One region of the Ornithinimicrobium jinqii genome, then DNA from elsewhere that is predicted to be linked to it. Evidence: predicted binding sites of a transcription regulator. Region 1 holds the regulator's gene; the other holds the start of a gene.
The links. Region 1 encodes LexA, which represses DNA repair genes until DNA is damaged. Its sites were predicted from a motif close to TCGAACANNTGTTCGA; they were not measured.

Region 1 (15,321 bases):
CCAGGTCCCCTAACCACCGGACGCGTCCTGTTGTCGGTCCGGACGTGCGGTGCTGCCGCTCTGCTGGCCGGCATCCACACGCTGGACGGTGAGCACCAGAGTGTCCACAGGGCTTCGCGCCGCTCTTCTCCCGCGACGACAGGCGTCCCTACCTTGGCCGCATGAGTCCCCGTCAGCCCGGTCGGGCATCCACCCCGCCCGACCGGTTGGAGCAGCTGCTGAGCGGTGACGCCGAGCCCGTGCGCGGGCGGCGGCTCGAGCCGTGGGACGAGCCGGTCGGTCCGCGTGACGATGGGCTCGACGATCAGGGCGGACCGGGACGCCATCGACCCGGCTCCGTCCCGCTCTTCAGCGCGCCGGAGTCGCTTCGCTCGGTCGACCTGCGGGTCCCCGCGCACGCCGTGCGCGGGGTGCTCGTGCTGGCGGTCGTCGCCGTCCTGGTCCTCGGCGGGCGCTGGCTGTGGTCTCAGCGGCCGGTTCCGGAGACGCCGCAGGACCGGGTCGTGGTCTCGGAGGGGGCCGGGTCGACCGCCGGACCCCCCGGCACCGTCGGGAGGCCGCAACCCCCCGACGGGAGCGTCGTGGGAGCCGGTACGGGGTCGGGTGACGTGGCCGCACCCCACGCGGTCCCCGCCCTGACGGCCGAGCCACCTGCTGTCTTCGTCCACGTGACCGGGCAGGTGACGGATCCTGGCGTCGTCGAGCTGAGGGCCGGTGACCGGGTCGTGGACGCTGTCCGCGGGGCAGGGGGCTTCACCGGCGATGCCGACCAGTCCCGGCTGAACCTCGCCAGAGCTGTCGTCGACGGCGAGCAGGTGTGGGTGGGACGCCCGGGCGAGGATCCGCCGGTCCTCGTGCCGGTGGCAGGCGGCTCGGGCGGCGCGGGGACGCCCGCCGGCAGCACCCCGAGCGCCACTGACGCGCCCACCACGACCCCCCTCGACCTCAACCTGGCGGACCAGGCGCAGCTGGAGGAGCTGCCCGGCATCGGACCGGTCACTGCCGGGCGCATCCTTGCCTGGCGCGACGAGCACGGTCGTTTCTCCAGCGTCGAGGAGCTCATGGAGGTCACCGGGATCGGCGAGCGGACCTTCGCCCAGCTCGAGCCCGTCGTCAGCGTCGGGGGTTGAGGTGCAGTCCAGGTCGTCGGCACCGTCGCGGCGAGCAGACCCGCCCGCCGCCGCACATCGTCCAGCGGCGGGGTCCGATGTGGCACGGCCCGCGACGCCACCCACCGACGAGCCCCGCCTCGACGCCCGGCTGCTGCTGCCGGCGCTCCTCGCCTGGGCCGTCCTGACGCTCCTGGTCCCGCAACCGGTCTGGGTGACCGGCACCGTCGGGGGCCTCGCCCTCCTGGCCGGGGCCGGGTTGCTGGCCCGTCGCCCTGCCCACGCCGGACCGCCGTTGCTCGGCGTGACCGCCCTCGCCCTGGTCGCCACCGGGCTGGTCTGCAGCTCGGCCGCCCTCCATCTGCTCCGGGACCGGTCGGGGCCGGTCGCAGGGTGGGCGCAGGAAGGGGCCGTCGCCAGCATCACGGCGGTTGTCACCACGGAGCCACGCGTCATCTCCCGCGGCGACGAGCGCGCACCCCTGGTCGTCCTCGAGATCCGCGCACAGGAGATGACGGCGCGCGGCCGGACCGTGGGCACCGCTGCGCCCCTGGTCGTCATGGCCACGACGGCCGACGGCTGGGAGGACCTGAGGTGGCGCAGCACGATCAGGGCCGAGGGACGCCTCCGTGCGCCTGAGCCCGGTGACCGCGAGGTCGCGGTCCTCGCCCCTCGGGGCCCGCCCGAGACCGTCGCTGTCCCGGTGGGCGTCCTGGTCGGCGCGGACCACGTGCGCGACCGTTTCCGCGAGGCCGTGGGTCCGCTCCCGGCCGACCCACGAGGCCTGGTCCCCGGCCTGGTCATCGGCGACACGTCGCTGACCCCCGACGACCTCACCGAGGACATGCGGGCCACCGGCATGACGCACCTGTCGGCCGTCAGCGGCAGCAACGTCGCGCTGGTATGCGGTGCCGTGGCTGTCCTCGTCGCCCGCCTGGGGGTGCACCGCAGGTGGCGGACTCCGCTGGTACTGCTCGCGCTCGTGGGCTTTGTGCTCCTGTGCCGGCCCGAACCCTCGGTGCTGCGGGCCGGGGTGATGGGGTCGGTGGGTCTGCTGGCGCTGTCGTCCGCACGACGACGGGTCAGCCTCCCGGCGCTCGCGGCGGCCGTGCTGGGTCTGCTGTGCGTCGACCCCTGGCTGGCTCGGTCCTACGGCTTCGCCCTCTCGACGCTGGCCACCCTGGGCCTGGTCGTCTGGTCACGTCCCTGGGGGGACGCCATGGCGTCCCGGCTGCCTCGGCGGATGTCGCTGCTCGGGGACGCCGTCGCCGTGCCTCTCGCCGCCCAGGTGGCGTGCGCTCCTGTCATCGTGCTCCTGCAGGGCAGCATCACCACGGTCGCCGTCCTGGCCAACCTTCTCGCGGCGCCACTCGTGGCACCGACGACCGTCCTGGGCGTCCTGGCAGCTGTGGTCTCCCCCCTGTCCGTCCCGCTGGCGACGCTCGTGGCGTGGCTGGCTGCCCTGCCCGCCTGGCTGCTGGCGCAGGTGGCCCGTCGAGGCGCCGACCTGCCGTACGGCACCCTGGAGTGGGTCGACGGGGTGCCCGGTGCTGCCCTGCTCACCGCCCTGACGGTCCTGGCTCTGGTGACTGGCGCGTGGTGGCGCCACCAGCTGCGACGACGCCCCTGGTGCGGCTGGGCCGGCCTCGGCGCGCTCGCCGGGGTGCTCTGGCCCGGGCCCTCGCTGAGCGGCTGGCCGCCACCCGGGTGGGTGGTCGTGGGGTGCGACGTCGGTCAGGGTGACGCCTTCGTGCTCCGTGCCGGGCCGGGTGCCGCCGTCCTCGTGGACGCGGGCGAGGAGCCAGAGCCCCTTCAGCGCTGCCTCCGGGACCTGGGCGTGCAGCGGCTCGACGCCGTCGTGCTCAGCCACTTCCACAGCGACCACGTCGGCGGTCTGCCCGGCGCCCTCGACGCGGGGCCGGTGCGAACGGCCTACACCAGTCCGGTCCGTGACCCTCCCGCGGTCGCCGGCCGGACCTCGGCCGAGCTGGCCGAGGCCGGTGTCCCGGAGGTCGTGCTCGTCGAGGGTGACGTCGTCACGGTGGGGGAGGTCCGGCTGGAGGTGCTCTCACCCGGCCCGCACCCCGTCGTCGGAGGCTCTGCCGCCAACAACGGGAGCCTGGTGCTGGACGTGACCGTCGGCGAGACCCGCGTCCTCATGACGGGTGACCTGGAGCCGGAGGGCGCCCGACCCCTGCGGCAGCTGCTCAGCGGTCGGGACTACGACGTCCTGAAGGTCGCGCACCACGGGTCCGCGGCCCAGGACGACGCGCTCGTGACCGGCACCCGGGCCGAGGTCGCCCTGATCGGAGTGGGTGCGGACAACACCTTCGGCCACCCGTCCCCGAGCGCGCTCGACCTGCTGCGCGACAACGGGATGCTGGTGCTGCGCACGGACACCGACGGTGACGTGGCGGTCAGTCGCGAGGGGGCCAGCCTGGTCGTGCACCGACGAGGCACGGGCTGAGGTGGCTTGACGACGGCCGGTCCTGGCTCACGGCACCGGCGTGGCGACCGTGCTGGAGGAGGAGGCGGCGAGGTCGCGCGCGCTCTGGCAGAGCGCGTCGAGGAGGACGGCCACGGTCTGCACGCGACGCAGGTCGGGGGTGGTGACGACCTGGACGACCCGGCGCGACGGCGGCGAGACCGGACGCACGACGACGTCCGGGTGGGACACGGAGCGCAGGATCAGCTGCGGGGCGAGCGCCACGCCCAGGCCCGCGGCGACCAGGCCCAGCACCGCGACGTAGTCCTCGGTCTGGAAGGTCACGTCCGGCTCGAAGCCCGCCTGCCCGGCCAGCGTGAGCAGGTGCCCGCGGCAGCGGGGGCAGCCGGCTATCCACGTGTCGGCCGCGAGGTCCGCCAGGTCGACCTCGGCCTTGCCGGCCAACGGGTGGTCCTTGGGCAGGACCAGCATGACCTCGTCGGTGAGCACGTCGATGACCTCGAGCCCGGCGAGGTCGTCCTCGCCGCGGCCGGGGTCGGTGCCCTCGTAGGAGAAGGCGAGCGCGAGCTCCACCTCGCCGGCCCGCAGCGCGGCCAGCGACTCGGGTGGCTCTGCTTCGCTGAACTGGACGCTGATGTGCGGGTGCGTGGCGCGCAGCATCGCCAGCGCTCGGGGGACAAGGGTGGCGGACGAGGACGGGAAGGCCATCAGCCGCACGTGGCCGCTCTGCAGCCCGGCGATCGCGGCGATCTCGGTCTCCGCGCGCTCGAGGGCCCCGAGGATCTCGTTCGCGTGCCGGGCGAGGAGCCGACCGGCCTCGGTGAGCCGGACGTTGCGACCGTTGCGCTCGACCAGCACGGTGCCGGTGCGGTCCTCCAGCCGGCGCACCATCTGGGAGACCGCCGGCTGCGTGTAGCCCAGCCGGTGCGCGGCCGCCGTGAAGGTGCCCTCGTCGGCGATCGCCTTCATGACCCGAAGCCCCGCTGCATCAAGCATGCCTCCAGCATAACCCCGGCTAATGACCAGCCAGCGCGTCCGGTCGGGTGAGGTGAGCCACCCGGCACGTCCGGGCCGCCGCACCCGGCACGTCGGGTCGGGGGAGGGGCGGGACCTTGGTCCCGTCGGAGTGTGGACCTGCGCCTCTACTACTGCACGTCGTTCCTTGGCAGTCTGGTGTTGCTGGTAAGACCCCTACAGAGAGAAGGAGCTGGCTGTGATGAGCACAAGGACCCAGATGGCGACGGAGCGCGATACGGCCGTCGACCACGACCTGCACTTCCTGCCCACGGTGGGCGGATACATGCTCGGCATCATGCGGATCGCGTTCGGGTTCTACTTCCTGTGGGCGTTCGTGGACAAGCTGTTCGGGCTGGGCTACGCGACCCCGAGCGAGCGTGCCTGGGTCAACGGCGGCTCGCCCACGGCGGGTTACCTGGGTGGTGTCGAGGGTCCGTTCGCAAGCGTCTTCAACAGCATGTCTGGCCAGGTGATCTGGGACTGGCTGTTCATGGCCGGCCTGCTGGGCATCGGTGTGACGCTGGTCCTGGGCGCGGGTGCCCGGCTGGGTGCGCTGGCTGGCGTGCTGATGTACCTCTTCATGTACCTCGCCTCCCTCCCGACCGTGACGAACCCGTTCCTGGACGACCACCTGACCGGTGCGATCGTCATGCTCGTCATCGCCACGATCCCCGCGTCCTGGTCCTACCTTGGACTCGGTAACTGGTGGGCCCGTACCGCTCCGTCCTACCTGCACTGACCCGGTGATGAACGCCACGGTGCGGGCCGTGCGGCCGGTGCTGGTGGGCGTGGACGGGTCAGGACGCAACGCCTCCGCGGTCGCCTGGGCGGCCGTGGAGGCGTCGTCGTCCGACGCCCCACTGGTGCTGGTGCACGAAGCCGCAGGAGCAGGAGCAGGAGCAGGTGCAGGTCGGGCGACCGTCGAGCGGGCTGCCGCTCAGGTGGCCCGGGTCGACCCCGACCTGAAGCCCCGGATGCGGGTGATCTCGGTCGGGTCCGGGGCGGTGACCGCGCTGGTCCAGGTGGCCCGCGAGAGCTCAGGCGCCACCCCCGGTGCCGAGGAAGGCCTGGTGGTCGTGGGTCGGCGCGGTGCGGGCGGGTTCGCCCGGATGGCGCTGGGCTCGACCGCACGTCGCCTGGTGCACGACCCGGACGGTCCCGCGGTGGTGCTGGTGCCGACCGGCTGGGACCCTGCTGAGGTCCCGGCCCAGGCACCGGTCGTCGTCGACGCCTCGCCCCCGGGGCCGGACACCAGCTTCGGTGTCGAACCCCAGGCAGCGGTGCCGGCGCGAGGAGAGACCCCGACGGCCACGTCCACGGCGACCATCACGGTCACCCCACCCGCGACCGAGGACCCCCGGCGTCACGGACGTCAGCGGGCACTCGGTGCGGCGCTGGCCCGGGCGCAGCGCGACGGCCGTGGTGTGGTCGCGGTCTCGGTGTGGTCGGCACCGGCCGACCGGGCCGACGAAGGCGTCTCGATCGCCAAGGTGTGGGCCGAGGCCGCCGCCGCCGCCGAGCGCGACCTGGACACGGTGCTCGCCCCCTGGCGCACGGCATACCCGGAGGTCGACGTCGTCGCCGTGGCGACCGACCGCCACCCGGTGGCCGCCCTCCTGGACCACGCCCAGGACGCGGAGCTGCTCGTCGTCCCGCGCGGTCGGCCAGGAAGGAGCAGCCCCCGTGCCGGCCCGGCGACCCCGTCCCGTCACCTGAGCGTCGCCGGGTGTGCCGCGCGTCGTTCACCGTGCGGACACCCGGCCTCGCTGCACTGGGAGCGTGCTGCACCTCCACGGTCCTGGTCACGCCGCCGGTCCTGACCTCGCCGCCGCCCAGCTCGAGGCGGCGCGCGCCACGGCCCACCACGGACCGTCCGCCCGCGGCGAGCGGCACGGCACGGCACTGTGCCTCTCGGGCGGCGGTTTCCGGGCGGCGCACTTCCACCTCGGCGCCGTCCTGAGGCTCGACGAGCTCGGGGTGCTGGGCCGGCTGCGCACGATCAGCGCGGTCTCCGGCGGCGCGATCGTCGCCAACCTGCTGGCCCACCCCGACCTCGAGTGGCCCGACCCGCACGGTGCCCCGGGCCGCGTGGGGGGTCTGGACGAGCTGGTCGCGGAGCCGCTGCGCCGGCTCACCGGCCGCAACATGCGGACCCCGGCGATGCTCTCGCGCCTCCTCCCGGGCGGGTGGGGACGGCCCGACGCCAGCGTCCAGGTGCTTGCCGACCAGCTCGAACGCGCCGTCCCCTGGTGGGGCACCGACCTGCGCGAGCACGACCGCGGTGGTCCCGTCGTCCTCACCGGGGCGACCGAGATCGGCTACGGCGTCTCCTGGGTCTTCGCCGACGCCCGGTCGATCGGCCCGCGCGGGCGGGTCGGGGACCATCGTCTCGGGTATGCCGCACCGCCGCCGGGGCTGCGGATCGTCGACGCGGTCGCGGCCTCGTGCGCCTACCCGCCGTTCTTCGCGCCGCTGCAGCTCGACGGCACGAGCCTGGGCCTGGTCGGTGGCGTGCCTGACCTCGACGAGCCGCCGGAGCTGCGCGAGTCGATCCTGCGCAGGATCCAGCTGGCCGACGGCGGCGTCTACGACAACCTCGGGCTGGAGCTGGTCTGGTCCGACCATGCGACAGTGCTGGTCAGCGACGGCGGCGCGGTCTTCCGTGGGCGGGACGCCGGCACGACGTTCGGGCGGCTGTGGCACCTGCTCTCCGTCGCCTCCAGCGGCGGTCAGACCACCCGGCTGAGGTGGCTGCGGGCGAGCCTGTCCGCCGGGATCCTGCAGGGTGCGACGTGGTCGCTGGAGACGCCCAACACCGTCTCCACCGTGCCGGGGCACGGGCCTGCCCGTGACCTCGCCGCCGGATACCCTGCCGCGCTGGTCGCGGACATCAACCGCGTGCGCACGGACCTGGACGCCTTCACCGCCGGCGAGCAGATGGTCCTGGAGCGCCACGGGTACGTCGTCTCCGACGCCTCGCTCGCGCGCCACAGCCCCGGTGTCGTCGCCGTGGACGCACCGCTCGAGCCGCCGCACCCGCAGGTGGCGACGGAGGGCCGGGCCGCCCACGAGCTGGCCGGGTCGGCGCGGATCACCCCCCTCGGGCGACGCTGACGGCATACCTCCCGGGTGTCCGCCGGCACACCCGGGTGAGACGATGTCCGTCCGACCATGGACGTCCACCCCGCACCCCCGCCCGCCCGCGGGCCCGTCGACACCGCGCTGACCCTGCCCCCCGGGACGGGCGTCGACGAGCACCGGTATGCCGTGCTGCGCGACCTCGTCGGCGACGGAGGTCTGGTGGTGCTCACGGGGGCGGGGATGTCGACGGCGTCGGGGATCCCGGACTATCGCGGGCCGGACGGCCTGCGGCGCGTCCAGCCGATGCAGCACGCCGAGTTCGTGGGGTCGGCCGAGGCGAGGAGGCGCTACTGGGCACGGGCCTACAGCGGGTGGCGGCGCTTCGCCGCGGCGCAGCCGAACCCGGCCCACGGGGCGGTCGCCGACCTGCAGCGCGCGGGCCTGGTCGACGGGCTGATCACCCAGAACGTCGACGGGCTGCACCAGCGGGCGGGGGCGCGGGAGGTGCTGGAGCTGCACGGCAACCTGGCGCGGGTGCTGTGCCTGGACTGCGGGGAGCCCTACGCGCGCGAGCAGGTGCACGACTGGCTCGACCACGCCAACCCTGGCTTCGCGCGGGGCCTCGACGACGGGGTGCAGGTGCGGCCGGACGGCGACGTCGTGCTCCCGGACGCCGCCGTGGAGAGGTTCAGGTCGCCGCAGTGCCTGGTCTGCAACGGGGACGTGCTGAAGCCGGACGTGGTCTTCTTCGGTGGTTCGGTGGCCAAGGACGTGGTGGAGCGTGCCTACGCGATGGTCGAGGAGGCGGCGTGCCTGCTGGTCCTGGGCTCCTCGCTGCGGGTGATGAGCGGCTACCGCTTCGTGCGGAGGGCGGCACGGCTGGGGATCCCCGTGGCGGTGGTCACCCGCGGCGAGACCCGGGGGCAGGCGGAGACCACCGTGCACGTCGACAGCCTGCTCACCGACGTGCTCCCGCGGCTGGTGAGCGACCTGGACGGGGGGAGGGTCTTGGCAGGGGGCGGATGATGTGATCTGCTGCACCGAGGCCGTGCCGACGGCGTGCACAGGAGCAACCAGGAGGCGGACGTGGTCATCTCGCACGAGCAGCTCAACATGCTGTACGACGCGGAGGTCGTCGACCAGGACGGCGAGAAGGTCGGGGCGATGGGCCAGATCTACCTGGACAACGCGACCGGGGAGCCGGCGTGGATCACGGTGCGCACCGGGTGGTTCGGGGGGCGGCGGGTGTTCGTGCCGCTCACCACGGCGGAGGTGCTGGACGGGCAGATCCGCTGCGCCTACAGCATGGCGAAGATCAAGGGCGCGCCCGACATCGAGGTGGACGGCCACCTGTCGGAGGCCGACGAGCAGGACCTCGACGCCTACTACGCGGTCGACGAGGGGCCCATGCCGTCCGCGTGAGGAACAGGGGTATGGCGTGTCGCAGCGGGGAGGAGCGTGTGCGGGCGGGCGCAGCACAGCGCCGCCCCGGTCGAGGTGGGACGGCGCTGTGGGGTCGGGGGAGCGGCTCCGTCCGGTGGCAGCCGGAGCGGGCGTCGGGGGTCCCCGTGAGGGTCAGACGCGGCGCAGGACCGCGGTGACCTTGCCCAGGACGACGGCGTGGTCGCCGTCGATCGGCTCGTAGGCCGGGTTGTGCGGCATGAGCCAGACCTTGCTGTCGCGCTTCTTGTAGGTCTTGACGGTCGCTTCGTTGTCCAGCATGGCGGCGACGATGTCGCCGTTGACCGCGGTCGGCTGGCGGCGCACGACCACCCAGTCGCCGTCGCAGATCGCCGCGTCGATCATCGAGTCGCCGACGACCTTGAGCAGGAAGAGCTCGCCGTCGCCGACGATCTGGCGGGGGAGCGGGAAGACGTCCTCGATCGCCTCCTCGGCCAGGATCGGACCGCCGGCGGCGATGCGGCCGACGACGGGCACATACGTGGCCTGGGGGCGAGAGTCGCCGATGCCGGTCTCGTCGTAGACGTCGCCCGTGGCTGGACGGCCGTCGGCGGAGGTGGGTGCGCGGTCGCTGGCGGCCGGGGAGCTCGTGGACCGGCGGTAGCCCTGGCCCTCCTCGCCCGGGACGACGACCTCGATGGCGCGTGGCCGGTGGGGGTCGCGGCGCAGGTAGCCCTTGCGCTCGAGCATCTTCAGCTGGTGCGCGACCGAGCTCGGTGAGGTGAGCCCCACCGCGTCACCGATCTCGCGCAGGCTCGGTGGGTAGCCCCGCGCGTCCACCGAGTCGCGGATCACGTCGAGCACGCGCCGCTGCCGGTTGGTGAGCTCAGCCCCGCCGTCGCGGTCGGGCATCTCGTGGATCGTGGCCATCTCGTCCCCGTCTCTCTGCCTGCCAGGTCCTGGCCGTCAGGCCAGGTCAGAGGGTCTGTCAGTGGTCGGTGTTTCAGTACCTGACATGCACACAGCCTACGAGCCGAGCAGCCGTCAAGCAAACATCTGTTCGACCGGCGTGTCGACAAAATCGTACGTCCGTGCTATCAATAGGACAGACGTGCTATCGCACATGCGTACACGGACCCTGAGGAGGACCACCATGAGCACAGCCACCGTTTTCTCCCCCCTCGCCGTCGGAGCCGGGGCCGCGGGCACGGTCGTCGGTCGTCGTGACCACCTCCGCCTCGTCGTCGCCGACGAGCGCCGTGCGCAGCCGGTGCCCCTGCACATCACGCGGCGCGGACGCCTGGCGTTGACCGGCACGGTCGCGCTCGTGCTCGTCCTGGCGTTCGCCTCCCTGCTCAGCGCGCTGGGACCGGCGGGCGCAAGCTCGGCGGTCGTGGTCGAGCCGGGCATGACGCTCACGCAGCTGGCGACCGAGCACCTTCCCGAGATGCCGCTCAGCCAGGCCGTCACCGACATCCAGCGAGCCAACAAGCTGAGCACGACCGACATCGCCGTCGGTCAGGAGCTCGTGATCCCGGGCCGCTGACGCAGACGGGTCACCCGGCGTGCACGGCCTCCCAGACCACGGCCAGCTGGTCGGTGGGCATGAAGTAGCCGGACAGGTGCGGGTCGAACATCAGCCCCGCGATGTCGGCCGTGCGGTAGTCGTCGGCCGAGCGCACGACCTCGTCCGGGGGCAGGGCGATGGCGCGCAGGTCCTCGGCGGCACCGATCATGCCGTGCTGGACCGCGAAGTGGCGGGCCCGCTCGGCGTTGGTGAAGGTCAGCAGCATCATCTGGTCGTCGATCGACGCGGCCGCCGGCGACTCCATCCCCTCGTCGCCCACCGCGACGAACCACCAGTGCTCCAGGCCCATCGTCGCCCGCCACAGCGCGGTCATGCCGGCGCGGTCGTCCGGGCCCTCGACCCGCGCGGCGAGCAGGTCGGTCTCGGTCTCCGACGGGGGGAGGAGGTCCGAGATGTCCGTGGCGGGTCCGGTCCCGGTCGTCCCCTCGACCGCTGTCGTGCCGTCGTCCTCGGGCTGGGCCCGAGCCTCGGTCCCGGGACGCCTGCCCTCGTAGATCGACTCCCCGTCGCTGCGGTCGGGGTCGTCCTGGAACGGCAGGCCGGTGGGATCAGTCATGGTGCTATCGGACCACACCGGGGAGGGGGGACCCAACTGTCCTGCGGACGGCGGCAGGGGCTGTGGGTGCGGGCGGCTACCGTCGGGGGATGACATTGAGCACCGAGCCGCCGACCACCGACCGTGCCACCGGTGCGGCCACGGCACTTCCGGGGGGCAGCGCGGAGGTCGCCCTCGGCGCTCTCCGACGGCTGGTCGGGCGCGAGGACGCCGAGTTCCGCGACGGCCAGCTCGAGGCGGTGCTCGAGCTCGTCGAGGACCGGGCACGGGTGCTGGTGGTGCAGCGGACGGGATGGGGCAAGTCGGCGGTCTACTTCGTCGCGACGGCCCTGCGACGGGCGCAGGGTGCTGGCCCGACCATCATCGTCTCGCCGCTGCTCGCCCTGATGCGCGACCAGATCGCGGCGGCGGCGAGGGCAGGGGTGCGGGCCGTGACCATGAACTCCGCCAACGCCACCGAGTGGGACGACGTGCGCGGCGCCCTCGCCCGGGACGAGGTCGACGTGCTGCTCGTCAGCCCCGAGCGGCTCAACAACCCTCGGTTCCGCGAGGAGCAGCTGCCCGACCTGGCGCGCCGCTGCGGACTGCTGGTCGTGGACGAGGCGCACTGCATCAGCGACTGGGGCCACGACTTCCGCCCCGACTACCGGCGGATCCGGACGCTGCTCGACGTCCTGCCCGAGGGCACGCCGGTGCTGGCCACGACCGCCACGGCCAACGAGCGGGTGGTCGCCGACGTCGTCGAGCAGCTGGGCGTGGGCGGGGCCCACGTACGCACGATCCGTGGTCCGCTGGCACGGGCCTCCCTGCGCCTGGGGGTGCTGCCCCGGCTGACGCCCGAGCAGCGGTTGGGCTGGATCGTCGCGCACCTGGGGGACCTGCCGGGCAGCGGCATCGTCTACTGCCTGACCGTCGCGGCCGCCGAGGACGTCGCCGTGGCGCTGCGCGCGGCGGGGCACGAGGTGGCCGCCTACACCGGACGCACGGACCCCGACGAGCGCGAGCGGCTGGAGGGAGCGCTGCGCCGCAACCAGGTCAAGGCGCTGGTGGCCACGAGCGCGCTCGGGATGGGGTTCGACAAGCCCGACCTGGGGTTCGTCGTGCACCTCGGCGCGCCGAGCTCGCCGGTCGCCTACTACCAGCAGGTCGGTCGTGCGGGGCGCGCGACCGAACGGGCCGACGTGCTGCTGCTGCCGGGCTCGGAGGACCGGGACATCTGGTCCTACTTCGCGACCGTCTCGATGCCGCGGCAGGACCAGGCCGACGCGGTGCTCGGCGCGTTGTCCGCGGCGCAGCGTCCGCTGTCGACCCCGGTGCTGGAGACCATGGTCGACGTGCGACGGACCCGTCTGGAGCTGCTCCTGAAGGTGCTCGACGTCGACGGCGCCGTGGAGAAGGTGCAGGGAGGCTGGATCGGGACCGGCGAGCCCTGGGTCTACGACCGGGAGCGCTACCAGCGGGTGGCGGACGCGCGGGTCCGCGAGGCGGAGCTGATGGTGGCCTACCAGGGCACGGACGGGTGCCGGATGGCCTTCCTGCAGGAGTGCCTGGACGACTCGACCGCCAGTCCCTGCGGCCGGTGCGACAGCTGTGCCGGCGCCTGGTACCCGACGGAGATCCCGGACGCGGCCGTCGGGGCTGCCAGGGAGCAGCTCGGCGGTGTCGGGGTGCCGCTGGACCCGCGAGCGCAGTGGCCCACCGGTATGCCGCGCCTCGGCGTGGAGCAGAAGGGCAAGATCGCGTCGGAGGAGCAGGCGGAGCCAGGGCGGGCGCTGGCACGGCTGTCGGACCTCGGCTGGGGGCAGCGGCTGCGGGCCGTGCTCCGCGAGGGGGCGTCCCGCGTCGGGGACCCCGACGACCCGGAGCAGGAGCTGGTCGCCGGGCAGCCGGTCCCGGCAGAGGTCATGCGCGCGGTGGTGCAGGTGCTGGCGGGCTGGGACTGGCGCGAGCGCCCGGTCGGGGTCGTCGCGATGCCGTCGCGGCGGCGTCCGGCGGTGACCGGTTCGCTGGCGGCGCAGGTCAGCGAGATCGGGCGGCTTCCGCTGCTCGGCACCCTGGACTACGTGGACGGGGGACCGGTGGGCGGGCCGGGTGGCAACAGCGCCTTCCGGCTGGCCAACGTGTGGGGTCGGATCGCCGCGGGACCGCAGCTGCGGGAGACCCTGGCCTCGACGCGGGGTCCAGTGCTGCTGGTCGACGACCTCGTCGACTCGCGGTGGACGATCACCGTGGCAGCGCGCGAGCTGCGGCTCGCTGGTGCCGATGCCGTGCTGCCGCTGGTCCTCGCGGTCGAGGGCTGAGGCTCAGAGATCCAGCGCGGCCGGGGCGGACCGCGCGCGTACGGCATACCTCGGGGGTGTGGGGTGTTGCCGCCCACGTGCCCCCTCACCCCGAGACCTCCTCCCGCCGCGTCCCCCTGTCCGTGCTCGACCTCGCTCCGCGCTCCGCCGGGATGACGCCGCGGCAGGCGCTGGAGGAGTCGACGCTGCTGGCGCAGGAGGTCGACGAGCTGGGCTACGCGCGGTTCTGGATGGCCGAGCACCACGGGTCGGACACCTTCATGTCGTCCGCGACGGCCCTGCTGCTGGGCCACATGGCGCAGCACACCTCGCGCATCCGGCTCGGTTCGGGCGGGGTCATGCTGCCGAACCACTCGCCGCTGATGGTGGCGGAGTACTACGGGACGCTTGCCACGCTCTACGGCGACCGCTTCGACCTGGGGCTGGGGCGGGCGCCCGGAACGGACCCGATGACGGCGGCGGCGCTGGCGCGGAGCAGCGGGCAGCTCAACGAGTTCGCCAGCGAGGTGCTCGCGCTGCAGACCTACCTCGGTGAGCCGCAGCCCGGGGCGAAGGTCCGCGCGATCCCCGGCGAGGGCACGCACGTTCCGCTGTGGATGCTCGGCTCCTCCACCGGTGGGGCGCAGGTGGCCGGGGCGCTGGGGCTGCCGTTCTCCTTCGCGTCGCACTTCGCGCCGGACCAGCTGCGGGAGGCGCTGATGGTCTACCGCGACCGGTTCCGCGCCGACGGCGCGACCGCGCAGGTGGAGCGGCCGACGACGATGGCCGGGATCAACGTGCTGGTGGCGCCGAGCCAGGAGGAGGCCGAGCACCTCTTCACCACCGCGCAGCTGATGGCGATCCGGATCCGCAGCGGTCAGCCGGCCCCCCTGGACCCGCCGGTCGACGACCTCGCCAGCGCGGTCCCCGCCCAGCTGATCGGGCTGGCGCAGGCGCACCAGGCCGTTCAGGCCGTGGGCGACCCGGCGTCGGTGGTCGCCAAGCTCGAGGCGTTCGCGGCGGAGCACGAGCTGGACGAGCTGATCGTCACGACCTACACGTTCGACCCTGAGCTGCGGCGCCGGTCCTACCGGATGCTCGCGGAGGCGTGGGGGATGCCGGCGGCCTGACCGGTACCCCGGGGCCTCCGGTGCGGCATCCCGGGGCGCCCGGTGCGGCAACCCCACGCGTCCGGTGCGGCAACCCGGGGCGCCCGGTGGGGAGTGGGCGTCAGCGGCGGATGGGGACGGGGCCGGTGGGGTCGTCGAGGCCGTCGGGCCAGCTGTGGGGGACGACGCCGACGCCGGGGGCCAGGGCGAGCGGGTCGTCCGGGTCGCGGTTGGTGGGGCTGGTGGTCACCTTGGGCGCGACCGGCGCGGCGTCCCGGGTGGGGCCCTGGCCGTCCAGCGGGACCAGCACCCCCGAGGAGTCCGCGGTGACCAGCTCGCCGCGCACGGACACCACCACCGGCTCGCCCTCCTCGACCGTCAGGGTCAGGGCGCTCTGCGCCAGGCGCACGCGCAGCCGGGAGCCGTGCCAGCGCATCCGCCAGGTGATCGCCGTCCACTCCTGCGGCAGCCGCGGGTCGATGGTCAGGACCCCGCCGTGGTCGCGCATGCCGCCGAACCCGCCGACGAGCGCGCTCCACACGCCCCCCGCCGAGGCCACGTGCACGCCGTCGGTCGTGTTGCCGTGCCGGTCGGCGAGGTCGACGAAGCACCCGTCGTAGAAGTAGCGCAGCGCGAGGTCGCGGTGCCCCACTTCCGCGGCGATGATCGACTGCACCACGGCCGACAGCGTCGAGTCGCCGGTCGTGATCGGGTCGTAGTAGTCGAAGTCGGCGA
Region 2 (15,321 bases), on a different contig from region 1:
CGCCGGCGCGTCGGACCACCTGCCGGTCTGGGTCGACCTGGAGGTGTAGCGCGCCACGGCGTAGGGCGCACGGCGTACCGCGCGTACCGCGGGGTCGGCGGGGCCGGTGGACTGCTTCGGCTAGACCTGGGCGCCCCAGTCGTCGTCGCGGCGGCGCCGGCTGGGTTGACGCAGGATGAGGAGCCCGAACCCGACGAGGGTAAGGGTCGCACCGACGCTGGTCCACCCGCGCCCGAGCAGCGGCACGACCGCGGACAGGAAGACCAGCAGCGGGCCGCCGACCAGGCCCACGACGATCGCCCAGAAGTGGAGGTCGCCGGCCGGCAGCGGGGGTGTGGGAGGCGGGACGAAGTGGTCATCTTCCTCCGGAGGCTCGTAGGAGCGGAAGTCGGTCGCCATCCCCTCCGGCGTCCCCGTCCCGAGGTGGCTGCGGTCCGTCAGCCCGGAGACGATCTCCCGGAACCGGCGGTCGACGTCGTCGGGGTCCGCAGGGCCACCGGGGCGCACGGGCTCGCTCATCGCACCACCACGGCGACGCGGGCGACGAACTCCGCCGTCCGCTCCAGCAGCAGGGGCGCGTCGCGGTCGAGCGCGGCGACGTGCCCGGACTCCGGCAGCACCACCTCCGTAACGTCGTCGCTGCCGACGTGCACGAGGAACACCTGGGAGCTGCGGGCGGGGACGACCCGGTCGTGGGCGGAGCGCAGGAGCAGGACCGGGACGCGCACCTGCCGGGCCAGGGTGAGCAGGTGGGGCCAGCGCTGGGCGAAGGAGGCGAACGCCTTGACGGGCAGCCGGTCGTAGGCGAGCTCCTTCTCCGCACCGGGGTGGCGGACGTCGTTGCCGATCGCCTCCACGGTGGGCAGCACGTGCTTGAGCAGCGGAAGGAGACGCAGGCGCGGGTCGTCCGCCGCGAACGCCGGGTTGATCAGGACGATCGCGTCGACGAGGTCGGGGCGGGTGGCTGCCAGCTCGGTCGTCAGCGCGCCGCCGAGGCTGAGCCCGACGACGACCATCCGGTCGACCCGTGCGCGCAGGTCGACCGCGGCACCCTCCAGCGCCCCCAGCCAGTCGGCGTACCGCGTCCGGGCAAGGTCCTGCCAGGTCGTGCCGTGGCCCGGCAGCAGCGGCGCGCTCACGGCATACCCCAGGTCTGCGAGGTGGCGGCTGAGCGGCCCCAGCGACTGAGGGCTCGCGGTGAGGCCGTGCACGACGAGCACCCCGGTGCGGGCGGCGTCGCCGTGACCGGGGGAGGAGAAGGACTCGGTGCCGGGGATCACGCTGCCATCCTCCCACGCACGGCTGGACGGCGGCGCCGTCGCCGGGGCGAGGCAGCGCGACGGCTCGCAGTCGCTGTCAGGGGTAGAGTCTGCGCGACCGCCCACGCCACTGGGATCCCTGAGGAAGGACCCGACGATGCTCTACTGGCTCCTCAAGCACTTCGTGGTGGGTCCGCCGGCGAAGGTGCTCTTCCGGCCCTGGATCGAGGGCAAGGACAACGTCCCCCGCGAGGGCGGCGCGATCATGGCGAGCAACCACCTGTCGGCGTCGGACTCGATCTTCCTGCCGCTGATGGTGGACCGGCGGATCACCTTCCCGGCGAAGATGGAGTACTTCACCACCCCCGGGGTCAAGGGCTGGCTGACCCGCAACGTCCTGCGTGCGACTGGCCAGGTGCCGATCGACCGCACCGGCGGCAGCGCGGCCATGCCGGCCCTCGAGCGTGGCCTGGAGATCCTCCGGCGCGGCGAGCTGTTCGGGATCTACCCCGAGGGCACGCGCTCGCCAGACGGGCGGCTCTACCGCGGCAAGACCGGCATGGCCCGCCTCGCGCTGGCCGCCGACGTGCCGATCGTGCCGGTGGCGATGGTGGACACCGACAAGGCGCAGCCGACCGGGCAGACCGTCCCCAACATCGTGCGGGTCGGGATGCGCATCGGGCGGCCCCTGTACTACCCGCAGTACGCCGGCCAGATCGAGAACCACGAGGTGCTGCGGCGCATCACCGACGACGTGATGCGCGAGCTCCAGCGGCTCTCCGGCCAGGAGTACGTCGACGAGTACGCCTCTGCGGTCAAGAAGCGGCTGGCGGAGCGGGCGAGGTCGGGGCTGGAGCACGCGCGCGAGGGGCTCGGGCACGGACTGGAGCAGGCGCGCACCAACATCGTCGACGTGACCGACCGGGCCCGGGCCAACTTGGCCCAGCGCCGCGCCCACGACGAGCCCGCACAGGCGGACGCAGCGGCAGAGGGACCGCCCGACGGACCGACGGCCGGACCGCGCGACCCTGACGCCGGGTGAAGGAGCACCCCCCGGCGTCTCCTACCATGGTGCGGGTGAGCACCGACACCACCGGACTGGCCCCCGGCCCCGGCCTGGGCATCGACTGGCCCGACCTCCCCGCCCGGCAGCAGCCCAGCTGGGACGACCCTGCCGAGCTGGCGCAGGTCCTCTCGGTGCTCTCCTCCTACCCGCCCCTCGTCTTCGCCGGCGAGTGCGACCTGCTGCGCACCCGGATGGCGGCGGTCAGCCAGGGTCAGGCCTTCACGCTCCAGGGCGGCGACTGCGCCGAGACGCTCGCCGACGTGACCGGACCGAACATCCGCGACCGGATCAAGACGATCCTGCAGATGGCCGTCGTCCTCACCTACGGTGCCGGCACCCCGGTCGTCAAGGTCGGGCGGATGGCGGGGCAGTTCGCCAAGCCGCGCAGCTCGGACAGCGAGACCCGCGACGGCGTGACCCTGCCCGCCTACCGCGGCGACATGGTCAACGGCTTCGAGTTCACCCCGCACACGCGCCGGCACGACCCCGACCGGCTGCTGCGGGCCTACCACGCCAGCTCGGCCACGCTCAACCTCGTCCGCGGCTTCACCACCGGCGGGTTCGCCGACCTGCGCAGCGTGCACGCCTGGAACAAGGGCTTCATCCAGGGGCCGGCGCAGGCGCGCTACGAGCAGATGGCGGCGCAGATCGACCGGGCCGTCCGCTTCCTCGAGGCCTCCGGCGTGGGGGACGCCGAGGAGATGCGCCGGGTCGAGTTCTTCGCCGCGCACGAGGCGCTGGTGCTGGACTACGAGCGCCCGATGGTCCGCCGCGACCACCGCACCGGGCTGCTCTACGACACGGCCGCTCACTTCGTCTGGGTGGGCGAGCGCACCCGTGACCTCGACGGCGCGCACATCGACTTCGTCTCCCGGGTCCAGAACCCGATCGGCGTCAAGCTCGGCCCGACCGCCGACCGCGACACCGTGCTGCGGCTCATGGACAAGATCGACCCCGAGCGCGAGCCCGGCCGGCTGACCTTCATCACGCGGATGGGAGCCTCCACGATCCGTGACGTGCTGCCGGCCCTGCTCACCTCCCTCGGCGACGAGGCGCACCGCGTCAGTTGGGTGTGCGACCCCATGCACGGCAACACCTTCACCTCCCCGAGCGGGCACAAGACCCGCCGCTTCGAGGACGTCGTGGACGAGGTGCGCGGCTTCTTCACCGCCCACGCCGAGGCCGGGACCCACCCCGGCGGCATCCACGTCGAGCTGACCGGCAACGACGTGACCGAGTGCGTGGGCGGCACCACCGCCGTCGACCTCGACGACCTCGGCCTGCGCTACGAGACGCTGTGCGACCCGCGTCTGAACCACCAGCAGAGCCTGGAGCTGGCCTTCCTGGTGGCGGAGATGCTGGAGAAGGGCGTCCGCTAGATGACGGTGCCTGTCGTGGACCTGCGGTCCGACACTCTCACCCGCCCCACGCGGGAGATGCGCGCCGCCATGGTGGACGCGGAGGTGGGTGACGACGTCTACGGCGAGGACCCGACGGTCGCCGCGCTCGAGGCCTGGGTGGCCGCGCTCCTGGGCCACGAGGCCGCGCTGTTCATGCCGACCGGCTCGATGGCCAACCAGGTCGGGCTGCGCCTGCACGCCGGCCCGGGCCAGGAGGTCATCACCGACCACCTCGCCCACGTGCTCCGCGCCGAGCTGGGTGCGGCGGCCGCGTTCTCCGGCATCACCACCCGCAGCTGGGTCGCCGACCGCGGGCTGCTCGACGTCGACACCGCGCTGGCGGTCATGGTGCCTGACGGCGGCGCCTACCAGGTCAGCACGGCCTGCGTCGTGGTCGAGAACACCCACAACTTCGGCGGTGGCACCGTCCAGCCGCTGGCCGACCTGCGTCGGCTGCGCGAGGCCACCGCGGCGGTGGGGGTCGGGGTGCACCTCGACGGGGCCCGCCTCTGGAACGCCCACGTCGCCAGCGGCGTCGCGCTCGCCGACTACGGCGCGTGCGCCGACACCGTCTCCGTGTGCCTGAGCAAGGGGCTGGGCGCCCCCGTCGGCTCCCTGCTCGTGGCGGACGCCACCCGCATCGGGCAGGCCCGGGTATGGCGCAAGCGGCTGGGTGGGGGGATGCGCCAGGTCGGGATGCTGGCCGCCGCCGGCCTGTACGCCCTCGACCACCACCTCGACCGGCTGGCCGACGACCACGCCCGCGCCCGCCGGGTCGCCGAGGCGGTGGCGCTCGTCGCCCCGGGGGTCGTCGACCCGGCGACGGTCGAGACCAACATCCTCGTGCTGGACGCGGCTGCCGCCGGCCGGACCGGGGCGGAGCTCGCCACCGCGGCCGCCGAAGGGGGCGTCCTGGGCTACCCGATGGGGCCACGGCACACCCGCTTCGTCTGGCACCTCGACGTCGACGACGAGCTGACCGACCGTGCCACCGACGTCCTGACCGACCTGCTGCGCCGACGCGGCGCCTGAGGGAGGGGAGCGCACCGTGCCGTCGCAGCCGCCCGCCGGACCGGAGAGGCAGGACGTCGTGCCGCCGGGCCAGCGGGTCACCGAGCGGTGGCTGGCCTCCCACTACGGCAAGGTGCCGCAGATCGACGGCGAGCGCTGGCGACTCACGCTGTGCGGGGCGACCGCGGACGGCGGTCTGACGGTCGTGGACCGGCAGATGCTGGAGGCGATGGAGTTCGTGGAGGTGCCCGCCGCCCTGCACTGCGTCGACCGGCACACGGTCCCAGCGCTGCGCTGGGGCGGTGTGCGGCTGGCAGACCTCGTCGCCCTCGCACCGCCTGAGCCGGGGGCCCACCACGTGCTGCTGGCCGCGACGCGCGGCTACTCCTCGGCGGTGCTGCTCGAGGACCTGCTGGCGCCGGACTCGCTGCTGGCCACGCACGTCGACGGTGAGCCGCTGACCCGGGAGCACGGGTGGCCGGCGCGGATCGTGCTGCCCCACCTCTACGGCTTCAAGGGGCCGAAGTGGGCCGCCGAGATCAGCTACCACCACGCCCCGCAGCGCGGCTACTGGGAGGCGCGGGGCTACCACCCACGGGGGCGGGCGGCGCTCGAGGAGCGCTGGGAGCACCAGGCCTGAGCCGGGCGCCGGTCCGACCGCCCTCCCGGAGGCCGGAGGCGCTCAGACGACCGACAGGACGATCTCGGTGCCCTTGGGGACCTCGGTCCCGGGTTCCAGCGACTGCTCGCGGACGGTGCCGAAGAACGCCCCGCGGATGTCGTCCCGCACCACGACCAGGCCCAGCTCGGTGAGCTCGCGCTCCGCCGTGGAGAACTGACGGGCCACGACGTCGGGCACGGTGACGAGCTCAGGCCCCTGGGAGACGGTCAGGCGCACCGTGGTGCCGCGCTCGACCTGGCCGGGGGTGGGGGCCTGACGGACGACGGAGCCCTCGGGGACCGTGTCGTCGAAGACCCGTTCGGGGTCGACGGACACGGTCAGACCGGCGGTCTCCAGGGCAGCCACCGCCTCGCCCTCCGCACGGCCGGTGACGTCCGGCACGTCCACGGGTGCGGGGCCGTCGCTGACCGTCACGTCCACGGGGGTGTCCCGGGGGACCGGCTCGCCGGCGGCCGTCGAGGCACTGACGACCCGACCCTCGGGGACCGCCTCGTCGTGCTGCGGCGTGACCTGGCCCAGGAGAAGGTTCTCGGCCGCCAGCGCGGCGGTCGCCTCCGCGACGGTCATGCCGTCCAGGCGCGGCACCTCATACCTCTCCGGGCCCCGGGAGACCACGAGCTCCACGTCGGTGCTGTGCCTCAGGCTGGTGCCCGGCTGCCGGTCCGCGGAGATGACGACGCCTGCCGTGACCTCCTCGGAGAAGTCGTAGCGGACTGCTGCGTCGAGGTCCTCGGCGTCGAGGGTGGCCCGGGCGTCGGCCTCCGGGAGCCCCTCGACCACCGGCATGGGGGAGTGCACGGCGGGGCCGTCGGTGAGGTACCAGTAGCCGTAGGCGGCCCCGGCGCCGAGCAGCAGGAGGAGCAGCGTCAGCACCCAGGCCACCGCGCCACCGCGACGGTGCTCGCGCGGCGGGCGTGGCTGGCGGGCCGGCCGGGGGGCGCGGTTGCCGGTCGTGCGGGCGTAGTGCTGGTCGGTGGCCCGGGGCACCGGGATGCGGCGGGTGTCGCCGGCGCCGCCGAACCCGACGGCCTGGGTGGCGTCGGCGTCGGTGTCGGTGGGACGGTGCGCCCCGCGCTCGTCGGGGTCCTGGGCGGGCACGGGCACGGCGTCGAGCTTGTCGTCGCCGAGCGACGCCTCCACCCGGCGCAGCTCGCCGAGCAGCTCGGCGGCGTCCGCGGGACGGTCCTGGGGCTCGGTCGCGCAGGCGCGCAGGAGGAGCGCCTCGAGGGCGGGGGGAACGGTCGGCACGAGGTCGCGGACGTGGGGCACGCTGCCGTGGACGTGCTCGTAGGCGACGCGCAGGGGGTCGTCGCCGGGGAAGGCCTTGCGACCGGTGAGGAGCTCGAAGAGGAGCAGGCCCACGGCATACACGTCGGTGCGGGGGTCGGCGGTGCCGTGCTCCACCTGCTCGGGTGCCAGGTAGGCGGCCGTGCCCCAGAGCATCTCGCTGGTCGCGTTGGTCGAGCCGTCGAGACGTGCGAGACCGAAGTCGGCGACCTTGACGGTGCCCCGGGGACCCCCGATCAGGACGTTCTCGGGCTTGACGTCGCGGTGCACCATCCCCTCGTGGTGCGCGGCCGCGAGGGCCTCGAGGACCGGGGTGATGAGCGAGAGGGAGCGTCGCGCCGTGAGCGGCGCGTGGCCGGTGATCACGTCGCGCAGGGTGCTGCCCTCGACCAGCTCCATCGCGAGGAAGACGAGGTCACCGTCCTCGCCCTGGTCGTAGACGCTGACGATGTGCGGGTGCTGCAGGCGAGCGGCCAGGCGTGCCTCGTGCACGAAACGGCGCACGAACGCGGCGTCGTGGGCCAGCTCGGCGCGCATGACCTTGAGGGCCACCGGCCGGTCCAGGCGCAGGTCGCGGGCGCGGTAGACGGTCGCCATCCCGCCCCGGGCGAGCTCGGCCCCGACCTCGTAGCGACCGTCGACCACGTGGTCGATCACGGGGTCGGTGCGGGTCCTCACCCCGCCACTCTACGGAGCGACGTGCGGCGGGCGTGGGACGTCAGTGCGGTGTCAGAGGGTCGTCATGAAGTGCTTGATGTTCTTCACGTACTGCTTCGTGTCCGGGAAGAGGCCGTGCTGCCGCACGCTGGCCAGCCCCTGGTAGTAGCCGCCGATCGCGTGGTCGCGGTTGCTGGTGGAGGACAGGAGGGTGCGCATGATGACGACGCCCGCCTCCACGTTGTCCTCGGGGTCGAGCACGTTGAGGTCGCGGCCGATGAGCGAGCTGGCCCACTGGCCGGACGTCGGGATGACCTGCATGGCCCCGATCGCGTTGGCGGGGGACACGGCCCGCATGTTCCAGCCGGACTCCTGGTAGGACAGGGCGAGCATGAGCCGGTGGTCGACGCCGTAGCGCTTGCTCGTGGACACGATGAGCTTCTTCATCGCCTCCTGCCCCGGGACGTCGACGCCGGTGAGGTAGTCGCGGTTGGCCGCGGCGGAGCGGGCGACCCCGTCGCTGTAGCGGTAGTGCAAGAAGGTGTCGGGGACGCTCTCCCCGGCCTTGTAGTCGCCGACGTTGGACGGGTCGTAGGCCGAGGTGCGCGGGCTGGTCGAGGACGAGGAGGACCCCGAGGAGGACGACGTCGCCGCCCCCGGCAGGCGCAGCCGCTGCCCGGGGTGGATGAAGTCGCGGGAGGAGATGTCGTTGGCGCGGGCGAGGTCCGCGACCGTCACACCGTGGCGGGCCGCGATCCCGGACAGGGTGTCGCCGGCGCGGACCGTCACGGTGCCGCCGGCGGCCGGGCTGGTGGACGAGGAGCTGCCGGTCGACCCTCCGCCGGAGCTGGCCGGCGCGGAGGAGGCCGGCGATCCGGGGAGGCGCAGCACCTGGCCGGGGTAGATCATCCGCAGGTCGCCGATGTTGTTGGTGCCGGCCAGCGCCGAGACGGTCGTGCCGTGCCGCAGCGCCAGGTGCGACAGGGTGTCGCCGGTGCGCACGGTGACCGAGCCCCCGGAGGCGGTGGCGCCGCCGGACGACGTCGAGGGGGCCGGGGCGAGGACTGCCGCCCCGCCCGCGCCCGGGATGGTCAGCACGGCGCCCGGGAGGATCCAACGACCGCCCTGGGGGAGGTCGTTCGCGCGCACCACCGCGTCCATGGACACGCCATACCTGGCGGCGATGCCGCTCACGGTGTCACCGGAGCGGACCGTGTGGGTCCCGGCGCTGCGGACCGCGAGGAGGTCGGCGGCGAGCAGCTCGCCGGCGTGCACCGCCGTGGGCGCGTAGGCGACCGTGGGGAGGTCGGAGGGGGGCATGGCGGCGAAGAGGGGGCTCACGGGGAATCCTCCGGTGGGGGCTGGCGGTGGGGACGGCCGTCGGCGGGTGGGTGTGACCTGCGGGACGCTTGTCACGTGGTGGGGCGAAAGGGACAGTACCGGCTCCGGGGCCATCGCACCAGTTGTCTGGCGTGTCGGTCTGTGTGGTTGACTAGAAGATGTGGTAAGTGACATCGATGTAGTTCCGGACGACGCCTGGCTGACCGTGCCCGCGATCGTCGAGCTGACCGGTCGGTCGCTGCAGACCGTGAGGCGGTGGCTGCAGGACCGTGAGCTCGTGGGGGTGCGGCGCGGCCCCAACCGGGCCGTCATGGTGCCCGCCCTCTTCGTCACCGAGGAGGGGCCCCTCCCGGCCCTGCGGGGGACCATCGTGGTGCTCACCGACGGCGGCATGGCGGACGAGGAGATCATCCGGTGGCTGTACGACCCGGACGAGACGCTGGTGGGCGGCAGCGCGATCGCGTCCCTGCGCGCGGGGTCCAAGTCCGAGGTGCGTCGCCGTGCGCAGGAGCACGCCTTCTGAGGTCGCCCCCGCCGGTTAGGCTCGGCACGGACGGCTGACCGACCCCCGAGCACTGGAGGCCCCGTGGCGCACGCCACCCCGCTGGACGGCGTCGACCTGCACCCCCGCGTGCAGCAGGCGCTCGACGAGCACCTCGCGCGGCAGCGGGAGGTGCTCGTCGAGCTCGGGGCCCCGATGGGGCCGCTGGTGGACGCGGTCGCCGAGCTGCTGGCCGGGGGGAAGCGCCTGCGTGCCGCGTTCCTCTACTGGGGCTGGCGGGCGCTCGGCGGACCCGACGACGACGCTGCCGTCCGTGCGTCGAGCTCGATGGAGATGTTCCAGGCGGCCGCGCTGCTCCACGACGACGTCATGGACAACAGCGACCGGCGCCGCGGCCGGCCCACCGCCCACCGGGCCTTCGCCGCCCTGCACCAGGAGCGGCGCTGGAACGGTGACCCGGAGCGCTTCGGCCACGCGGCCGCCATCCTCGCCGGGGACCTGTGCCTGAACTGGACCGACGAGATCTTCGCCACCAGCGGGCTGCCCGCCGAGGCCCTCGTCCGCGCCCGGCCCGAGTTCGACCGGATGCGCTCGCAGCTGATGGGCGGGCAGTTCCTCGACATGCTCGAGGGTGCCGTGGGCTGGGGGGAGCTGGGGTATGAGGCGCGCCTGGAGCGGGTGCGCACGGTGATCCGCTACAAGAGCGCCAAGTACTCCGTCGAGCAGCCCCTGCTGATCGGGGCCGCGGCGGCGGGTGCCGGGCCGGAGGTCCTGGGGCTGCTGTCCCGCTACGGGCTCCACCTCGGCGAGGCCTTCCAGCTGCGCGACGACGTGCTGGGCGTCTTCGGCGACCCCGGCCGCACCGGCAAGCCGGCCGGTGACGACCTGCGCGAGGGCAAGCACACCGCGCTGGTGGCGCACGCCCTGGAGCTCGCCGACCACGAGGGGGCCGAGCTGCTGACCGGCAGCCTGGGCGACCCCGACCTCGACCTGCAGACCGTCGAGGCCTGCCGCGGGGTGCTCGTGGGGTCCGGTGCCCTGGAGCGCACGGAGGCGATGATCACCGGCGGCGCCGACGCCGCCCTGCAGGCCCTGGAGCGGACGACGGGGCTCACCGACGAGGGCCGTGCCGCCCTCGTCGAGCTGGTCGCCGTCTGCACCGACCGCAGCCTCTGAGCAGGTCACGGGCCGAGTTCTCCACAGCGACAGCTCGCAGGGTTGAGCCTGTCGGTGGGGAGTCGTACATTTGTTCTTATCGAACACGAGTTCGATAGGAGCGAGTGACGGGAGTCGGACATGAGCAGGCGCTACCAGCATCCGGTCGAGGTCAGGCTGGGGGACCCGGTCGAGCACCGGGTGCACCTCGAGCCGGGGTGGTGCCGCAACGTCGTCCCGGAGACGTCGGTGCCGACCGTCTTCCTGTGGAGGGGGCGGGTGCACGTCGTGCGGGGCGTCCTGGCCCGGTGGACCCAGCGGGTGCCGTGGTGGCGCCGGGAGGGCACCGACCCCGGGGACGGGGCCGTGCTGGAGCACCAGGTGTGGCGCGTCGAGGCCTCGGCCGGACGCGCGATGGGGACCGGCGTCTACGACCTGGTCCACGGTGACCCGGCTCACGGCGAGCAGTGGCTCCTGGAGCGCGTCAGCGACTGAGCCCGCGCGACGACACCCCGACCGGCAGACGAGCGAGAGGCACCGACATGACCACCCAGACCGTGACCGCCCAGACCGTGACCGCCCAGACCGTGACCGCCCAGACCGTGACCGCCCAGACCACCGTGCAGACCACCTCCGCCCCGGCCCGACCCGCCGTCGGACCTCCTGGTCCGGTGCCCGGTGCGGCCGGCACCGTGCTCGACCTGCTCGAGCGCTCCCGCGGCGGGCTGCTGCTGGCCTGCCACAGCAGCACCGCCGCCGAGCGCTACACCCAGGCCCACCTCTCCGCGCTACGGGCCGGAGCGGCTCTGCTCGCTGCCCGGAGCGCACCCACCCGACGGGCACGGCCGCGCAGCGTGTGGGAGGCGCTGCCCACGGTGGCGCCCGAGCTGACGGAGTGGGCGGTCTTCTTCGCCGAGTCCGGGCGTCGCCGGCTGGCGCTCGAGCGGGGGGCCGACGTGGTGACCCCCCGGGACGCCGACGACCTGGTGCGCTCGGGCGAACGGTTCCTGGAGCTGGTGCGTGCAGCGCTGCACCTGCCCTGCGGCACGCCGCTGTCCTCCGAGCTCTCCCCGCTCGGTCACGGGTGAGCCGCGGAGCTGGTGCCCCCGTGCCCGGTCCCGACTTCGTGCACCTGCACGTCGCCTCCAGCGCCTCGATGCGCTACGGCGCCTCCCACCCCGGCGAGCTCGTCGAGCGGGCCGCTGCCCTGGGTCAGCCCGCGCTCGCGCTCACCGACCGCGACGGCGTCTACGGCGCCGTGCGCTTCGTCCGCGCCTGCACCCAGGCCGGGATCGACCCCGTGCTCGGCGTCGACCTCGCGCTCGGCGCGGACCGCCACGAGACGGGCAGGGCGACGGGCAGGGCGACGGGCAGGGCGACCTCGGGACGGGTGACGCTGAGCGGGGCGGAGGCGCTGGGCCGGTCGGCACCGGACCCGCCCACCCGCACCCCGGTGAAGGGCGGTCTCCACCCTGGTCAACGACCAGCAGCCGCGCGTGGTCGTGCTGACCCGTGGCCAGCGCGCCGGGCTCGAGCCCGGCGCGGGCTGGGCCAGGCTGTGCCGGCTCGTCACCCAGACCCACCTCGCGGGGGAGCGGGGACTGCCGCGGACGCGGCCGGAGCTCCTGGCGCGGGCCGCCTCCCCGGTGGAGGGCGTGGCCCCGGTCGTGGTGCTGCTCGGTCCCGACTCCGACGTCGGCCGGGCGGTGCTGGCCCGTCACCGGGGAGAGGCCAGGGCCCGGCTGGAGGCCTGGCGGGCGACGCTGCCCCCGGGTGCGCTGCGGGTCGAGGTCGTCTGCCACGGCGGCCCGGAGGGGACGCCGGGCAGCCTCGGCCACGCCACCCGGCTGTGGGCGCTGGCCCGGGAGAGCGGCGTCCCGGCCGTGCTCACCGCCGCCGTCCGGCACGCGGTGCCCGAGCAGGCCAGGGTGGTGGACGTGCTCGACGCGGCGCGCCGGATGGTCGCCCTCGACGAGCGGCACCTCGACCGGGTCAGCGCTGCGGGCCACCTGGCCGGCACGGCCACCATGCTCGACGTCGCCCGGCGTCTGGAGGAGGCCGGCGGGGCCGACGCCCGGGCCGCCGACCTGCTGCGCGACACGCTGGCCCTGGCCCAGGAGTGCCGTCAGGACCCCCGCTCGGACCTCGGGGTCGGCGCGGTCCACCTGCCCGAGCCCGAGGTGCTCGGGGTCAGCGGGGTGGGTGAGGCGCACGCGGTCCTCACGCGACGCTGCTCCGCCGCGGTGCCCACCCGCTACGCCGGCGCGTCCACGGCATACCTCGACCGGGTCCGCGCCCGGCTCGACGAGGAGCTGGGCGTGATCGCCGGGCTGGGCTACCCCACCTACTTCCTCACCGTGGCCGCCGTCTGCGACCTCATCCGCGACAACGGGGTGCGGGTCGCGGCACGCGGTTCGGGCGCCGGCAGCCTGGTGACCTACCTGCTCGGCATCAGCGGCGTCGACCCGATGGAGCACGGGCTGCTGATGGAGCGGTTCTGCTCGCCGCTGCGCGCGCAGCTGCCGGACATCGACATCGACGTGGAGTCGGCCCGGCGCACCGAGATGTACGAGCGCATCCTGGAGCGTTTCGGCTCCGACCGGGTGACCTGCGTGTCGATGGTCGAGACCTACCGGGTGCGGCACGCGATCCGCGACGTCGCCGCGACCCTGGGGATGCCCCCGGGGGAGATCGACGTGCTCGCCAAGGCGTTCCCGCACATCCGGGCCCGCGACGCCCGGGCCGCGATCCGCGACCTGCCCGAGCTGCGCCGGCAGGGCCTGGACGCCCCCCGGATGCAGCTGATGCTGGAGCTGGTCGAGTCGCTCGACGGGCTGCCGCGGCACATCGCGATGCACCCGTGCGGGGTGATCCTGTCCAACACCGGGCTCCTCGACCGGACCCCGGTCGAGGCCAGCTGGCTGGGCTTCCCGATGAGCCAGTTCGACAAGGACGACGTCGAGGAGCTGGGGCTGCTCAAGCTCGACGTCCTCGGCATCCGGATGCAGTCGGCGATGTCGCACGCCGTCGACGAGATCGCGCGCGTCGACGGGGTGGCGGTCGACCTCGACGACCGCGCCCAGGTGCCGCTGGACGACGGCGACACCTTCGCCCTCATCCAGTCCACCCGCACCCTGGGATGCTTCCAGATCGAGTCGCCCGGTCAGCGCGAGCTGGTCGGCAAGTTCGCCCCGGAGACGTTCTCGGACATCGTCATCGACATCTCGCTGTTCCGCCCCGGCCCGGTGAAGTCGGACATGATCCGGCCCTTCCTGCACGCCCGGCAGGGCTGGGGCGAGCCGGAGTACCTCCACCCCAGCCTCGTGCCCTACCTCCAGGAGACCTGCGGCGTCGTGGTCTTCCACGAGCAGGTGCTGCAGATCGTCGCCGAGACCACGGGCGTCAGCCTGGCCCAGGCCGACGAGGTGCGCCGCGCGATGGGCACGCCGCAGGGCCAGGCCGAGGTCGAGCTGTGGTGGCGGGCGGCGGCCGCGGGCCGTGGCTATCGGCCCGCGGACGTCGACCGGATCTGGGAGGTGCTCGCCGCCTTCGCCTCCTTCGGGTTCTGCAAGGCGCACGCCGCGGCCTTCGCGCTGCCCACCTACCAGTCGGCGTGGCTCAAGACCCATCACACGGCGGCCTTCCTGGCCGGCGTCCTCACGCACGACCCGGGCATGTACCCCAAGCGGCTCATCCTCGACGAGGTCCGCAGCATGGGGGTGCGCGTCCTGGGGCTGGACGTCAACGCCTCGGGGGAGACCTACCGGGTGGAGCGGCTCGAGGACGGGCCGGGGTATGCCGTGGCAGGTGTTCCGCGGAGCACCTCGGGCCGCACCCCCGACCACGTCGACCGGGTGATGGCCACCGTGGAGCAGCGGGCCGGGGACTACGGCATCCGGCTGTCGCTGGCGGACGTCAAGGGCATCAGCGACGACGAGGTCCGGCGGATCGTGGCGGGCCAGCCCTTCGCCTCGCTGTCCGACCTGTGGCAGCGGGCCCGTCCGAGCAGACCCATCGCCGAGCGGCTGGTGCTGGCCGGGGGGCTGGACACGGTGCACCGCGTGGGTCGCCACGGCACCGGGCGCGGTGGGCTGACCCGCCGCGACCTGCTGCTGCACGTGCGCGAGCTCGACCGCTGGACCCGGCACGCGTCGACGGGGGCCGGGCGCAGCCGCGGCGGTCGGCGCCGTCCCGCACCGTCGCTGCCCGGGGGCGGGGCAGGCGGGGCCGGGGCCGGTGCGGCCGGCGAGGTCGCCGCCCTGACCCGTGCCCAGGCCGGCGGACCCCGGACCTGGCACCCCCACGAGGGCGCCGCCACCCAGATGGTGCTCCAGCTCGGCGACGAGCCCGCTCCCGAGCCGGGCAGCGGACTGCCGGAGATGACCGTCCAGGAACAGCTGCGGGCCGAGCTCGAGGTGCTCGGGATGGACGTGAGCCAGCACGTCGTGGCCGGGTTCGTGCCGATGCTCACCGACCTCGGGGTCACCCGGGCCCGGGACCTGCTGGCGCAGCGCAACGGTTCCGAGGTGCTGATCGCCGGGGCCAAGGTCGCCACGCAGACACCGCCGGTGCGCTCCGGCCGGCGGGTGGTGTTCCTGACCCTCGACGACGGCAGCGGACCGGCGGACGCCACCTTCTTCGAGGACGTGCAGGGCCCGTTCGCGGCGACCATCTTCCACTCCTGGCTGCTGCTGGTGCGCGGCGTGCTGAGGCGCACGGGACCCCGGGGGATCTCGCTGCGCGCGACCGGGGCGTGGGAGCTGGGGGCGCTGTCCCAGGCCTGGGAGACCGGTGGCCCGGCCGCGGTCCACGCCCTCATGGCCGCCACCGAGGAGCAGGCGCGGGCGTTGCTCGCCGCGGCGGAGGCGGCCGAGGCCGGGTCGCCGGGCCAGGGCCAGGGGCGCCGGGTCCTGGTCCACGCCTCGGGCTTCCGGCAGTCGCCCTACGCCGACATCCGCCCG

Region 2: ACI3ET_RS00815 (DUF6504 family protein) is a predicted target of LexA. The motif match lies at 10,461-10,476, and genes of this name have one in related genera.

Annotation. Positions count from the first base shown of each region.
Region 1 is NZ_JBJFZS010000004.1:144,418-159,738, reverse strand. Features, by position in the region: gene ACI3ET_RS02025 (DegV family protein) at 1-13, shown strand, start outside; gene ACI3ET_RS02020 (ComEA family DNA-binding protein) at 162-1,130, shown strand; gene ACI3ET_RS02015 (DNA internalization-related competence protein ComEC/Rec2) at 1,210-3,576, shown strand; gene ACI3ET_RS02010 (LysR family transcriptional regulator) at 3,604-4,551, opposite strand; gene ACI3ET_RS02005 (hypothetical protein) at 4,772-5,311, shown strand; gene ACI3ET_RS02000 (universal stress protein) at 5,319-6,392, shown strand; gene ACI3ET_RS01995 (patatin-like phospholipase family protein) at 6,352-7,686, shown strand; gene ACI3ET_RS01990 (Sir2 family NAD-dependent protein deacetylase) at 7,744-8,679, shown strand; gene ACI3ET_RS01985 (PRC-barrel domain-containing protein) at 8,740-9,075, shown strand; gene lexA (transcriptional repressor LexA) at 9,229-9,984, opposite strand; gene ACI3ET_RS01975 (LysM peptidoglycan-binding domain-containing protein) at 10,208-10,600, shown strand; gene ACI3ET_RS01970 (hypothetical protein) at 10,611-11,198, opposite strand; gene ACI3ET_RS01965 (RecQ family ATP-dependent DNA helicase) at 11,288-13,498, shown strand; gene ACI3ET_RS01960 (LLM class flavin-dependent oxidoreductase) at 13,576-14,607, shown strand; gene ACI3ET_RS01955 (glycoside hydrolase family 65 protein) at 14,708-15,321, opposite strand, start outside.
Region 2 is NZ_JBJFZS010000003.1:3,286-18,606, reverse strand. Features, by position in the region: gene ACI3ET_RS00870 (endonuclease/exonuclease/phosphatase family protein) at 1-49, shown strand, start outside; gene ACI3ET_RS00865 (hypothetical protein) at 121-519, opposite strand; gene ACI3ET_RS00860 (alpha/beta hydrolase) at 516-1,280, opposite strand; gene ACI3ET_RS00855 (1-acyl-sn-glycerol-3-phosphate acyltransferase) at 1,417-2,301, shown strand; gene ACI3ET_RS00850 (class II 3-deoxy-7-phosphoheptulonate synthase) at 2,328-3,704, shown strand; gene ACI3ET_RS00845 (threonine aldolase family protein) at 3,705-4,757, shown strand; gene ACI3ET_RS00840 (molybdopterin-dependent oxidoreductase) at 4,774-5,376, shown strand; gene pknB (Stk1 family PASTA domain-containing Ser/Thr kinase) at 5,419-7,383, opposite strand; gene ACI3ET_RS00830 (LysM peptidoglycan-binding domain-containing protein) at 7,435-8,703, opposite strand; gene ACI3ET_RS00825 (Rv2175c family DNA-binding protein) at 8,864-9,226, shown strand; gene ACI3ET_RS00820 (polyprenyl synthetase family protein) at 9,290-10,381, shown strand; gene ACI3ET_RS00815 (DUF6504 family protein) at 10,502-10,855, shown strand; gene ACI3ET_RS00810 (SAV_6107 family HEPN domain-containing protein) at 10,903-11,448, shown strand; partial or broken gene ACI3ET_RS00805 (DNA polymerase III subunit alpha) at 11,517-15,321, shown strand, end outside.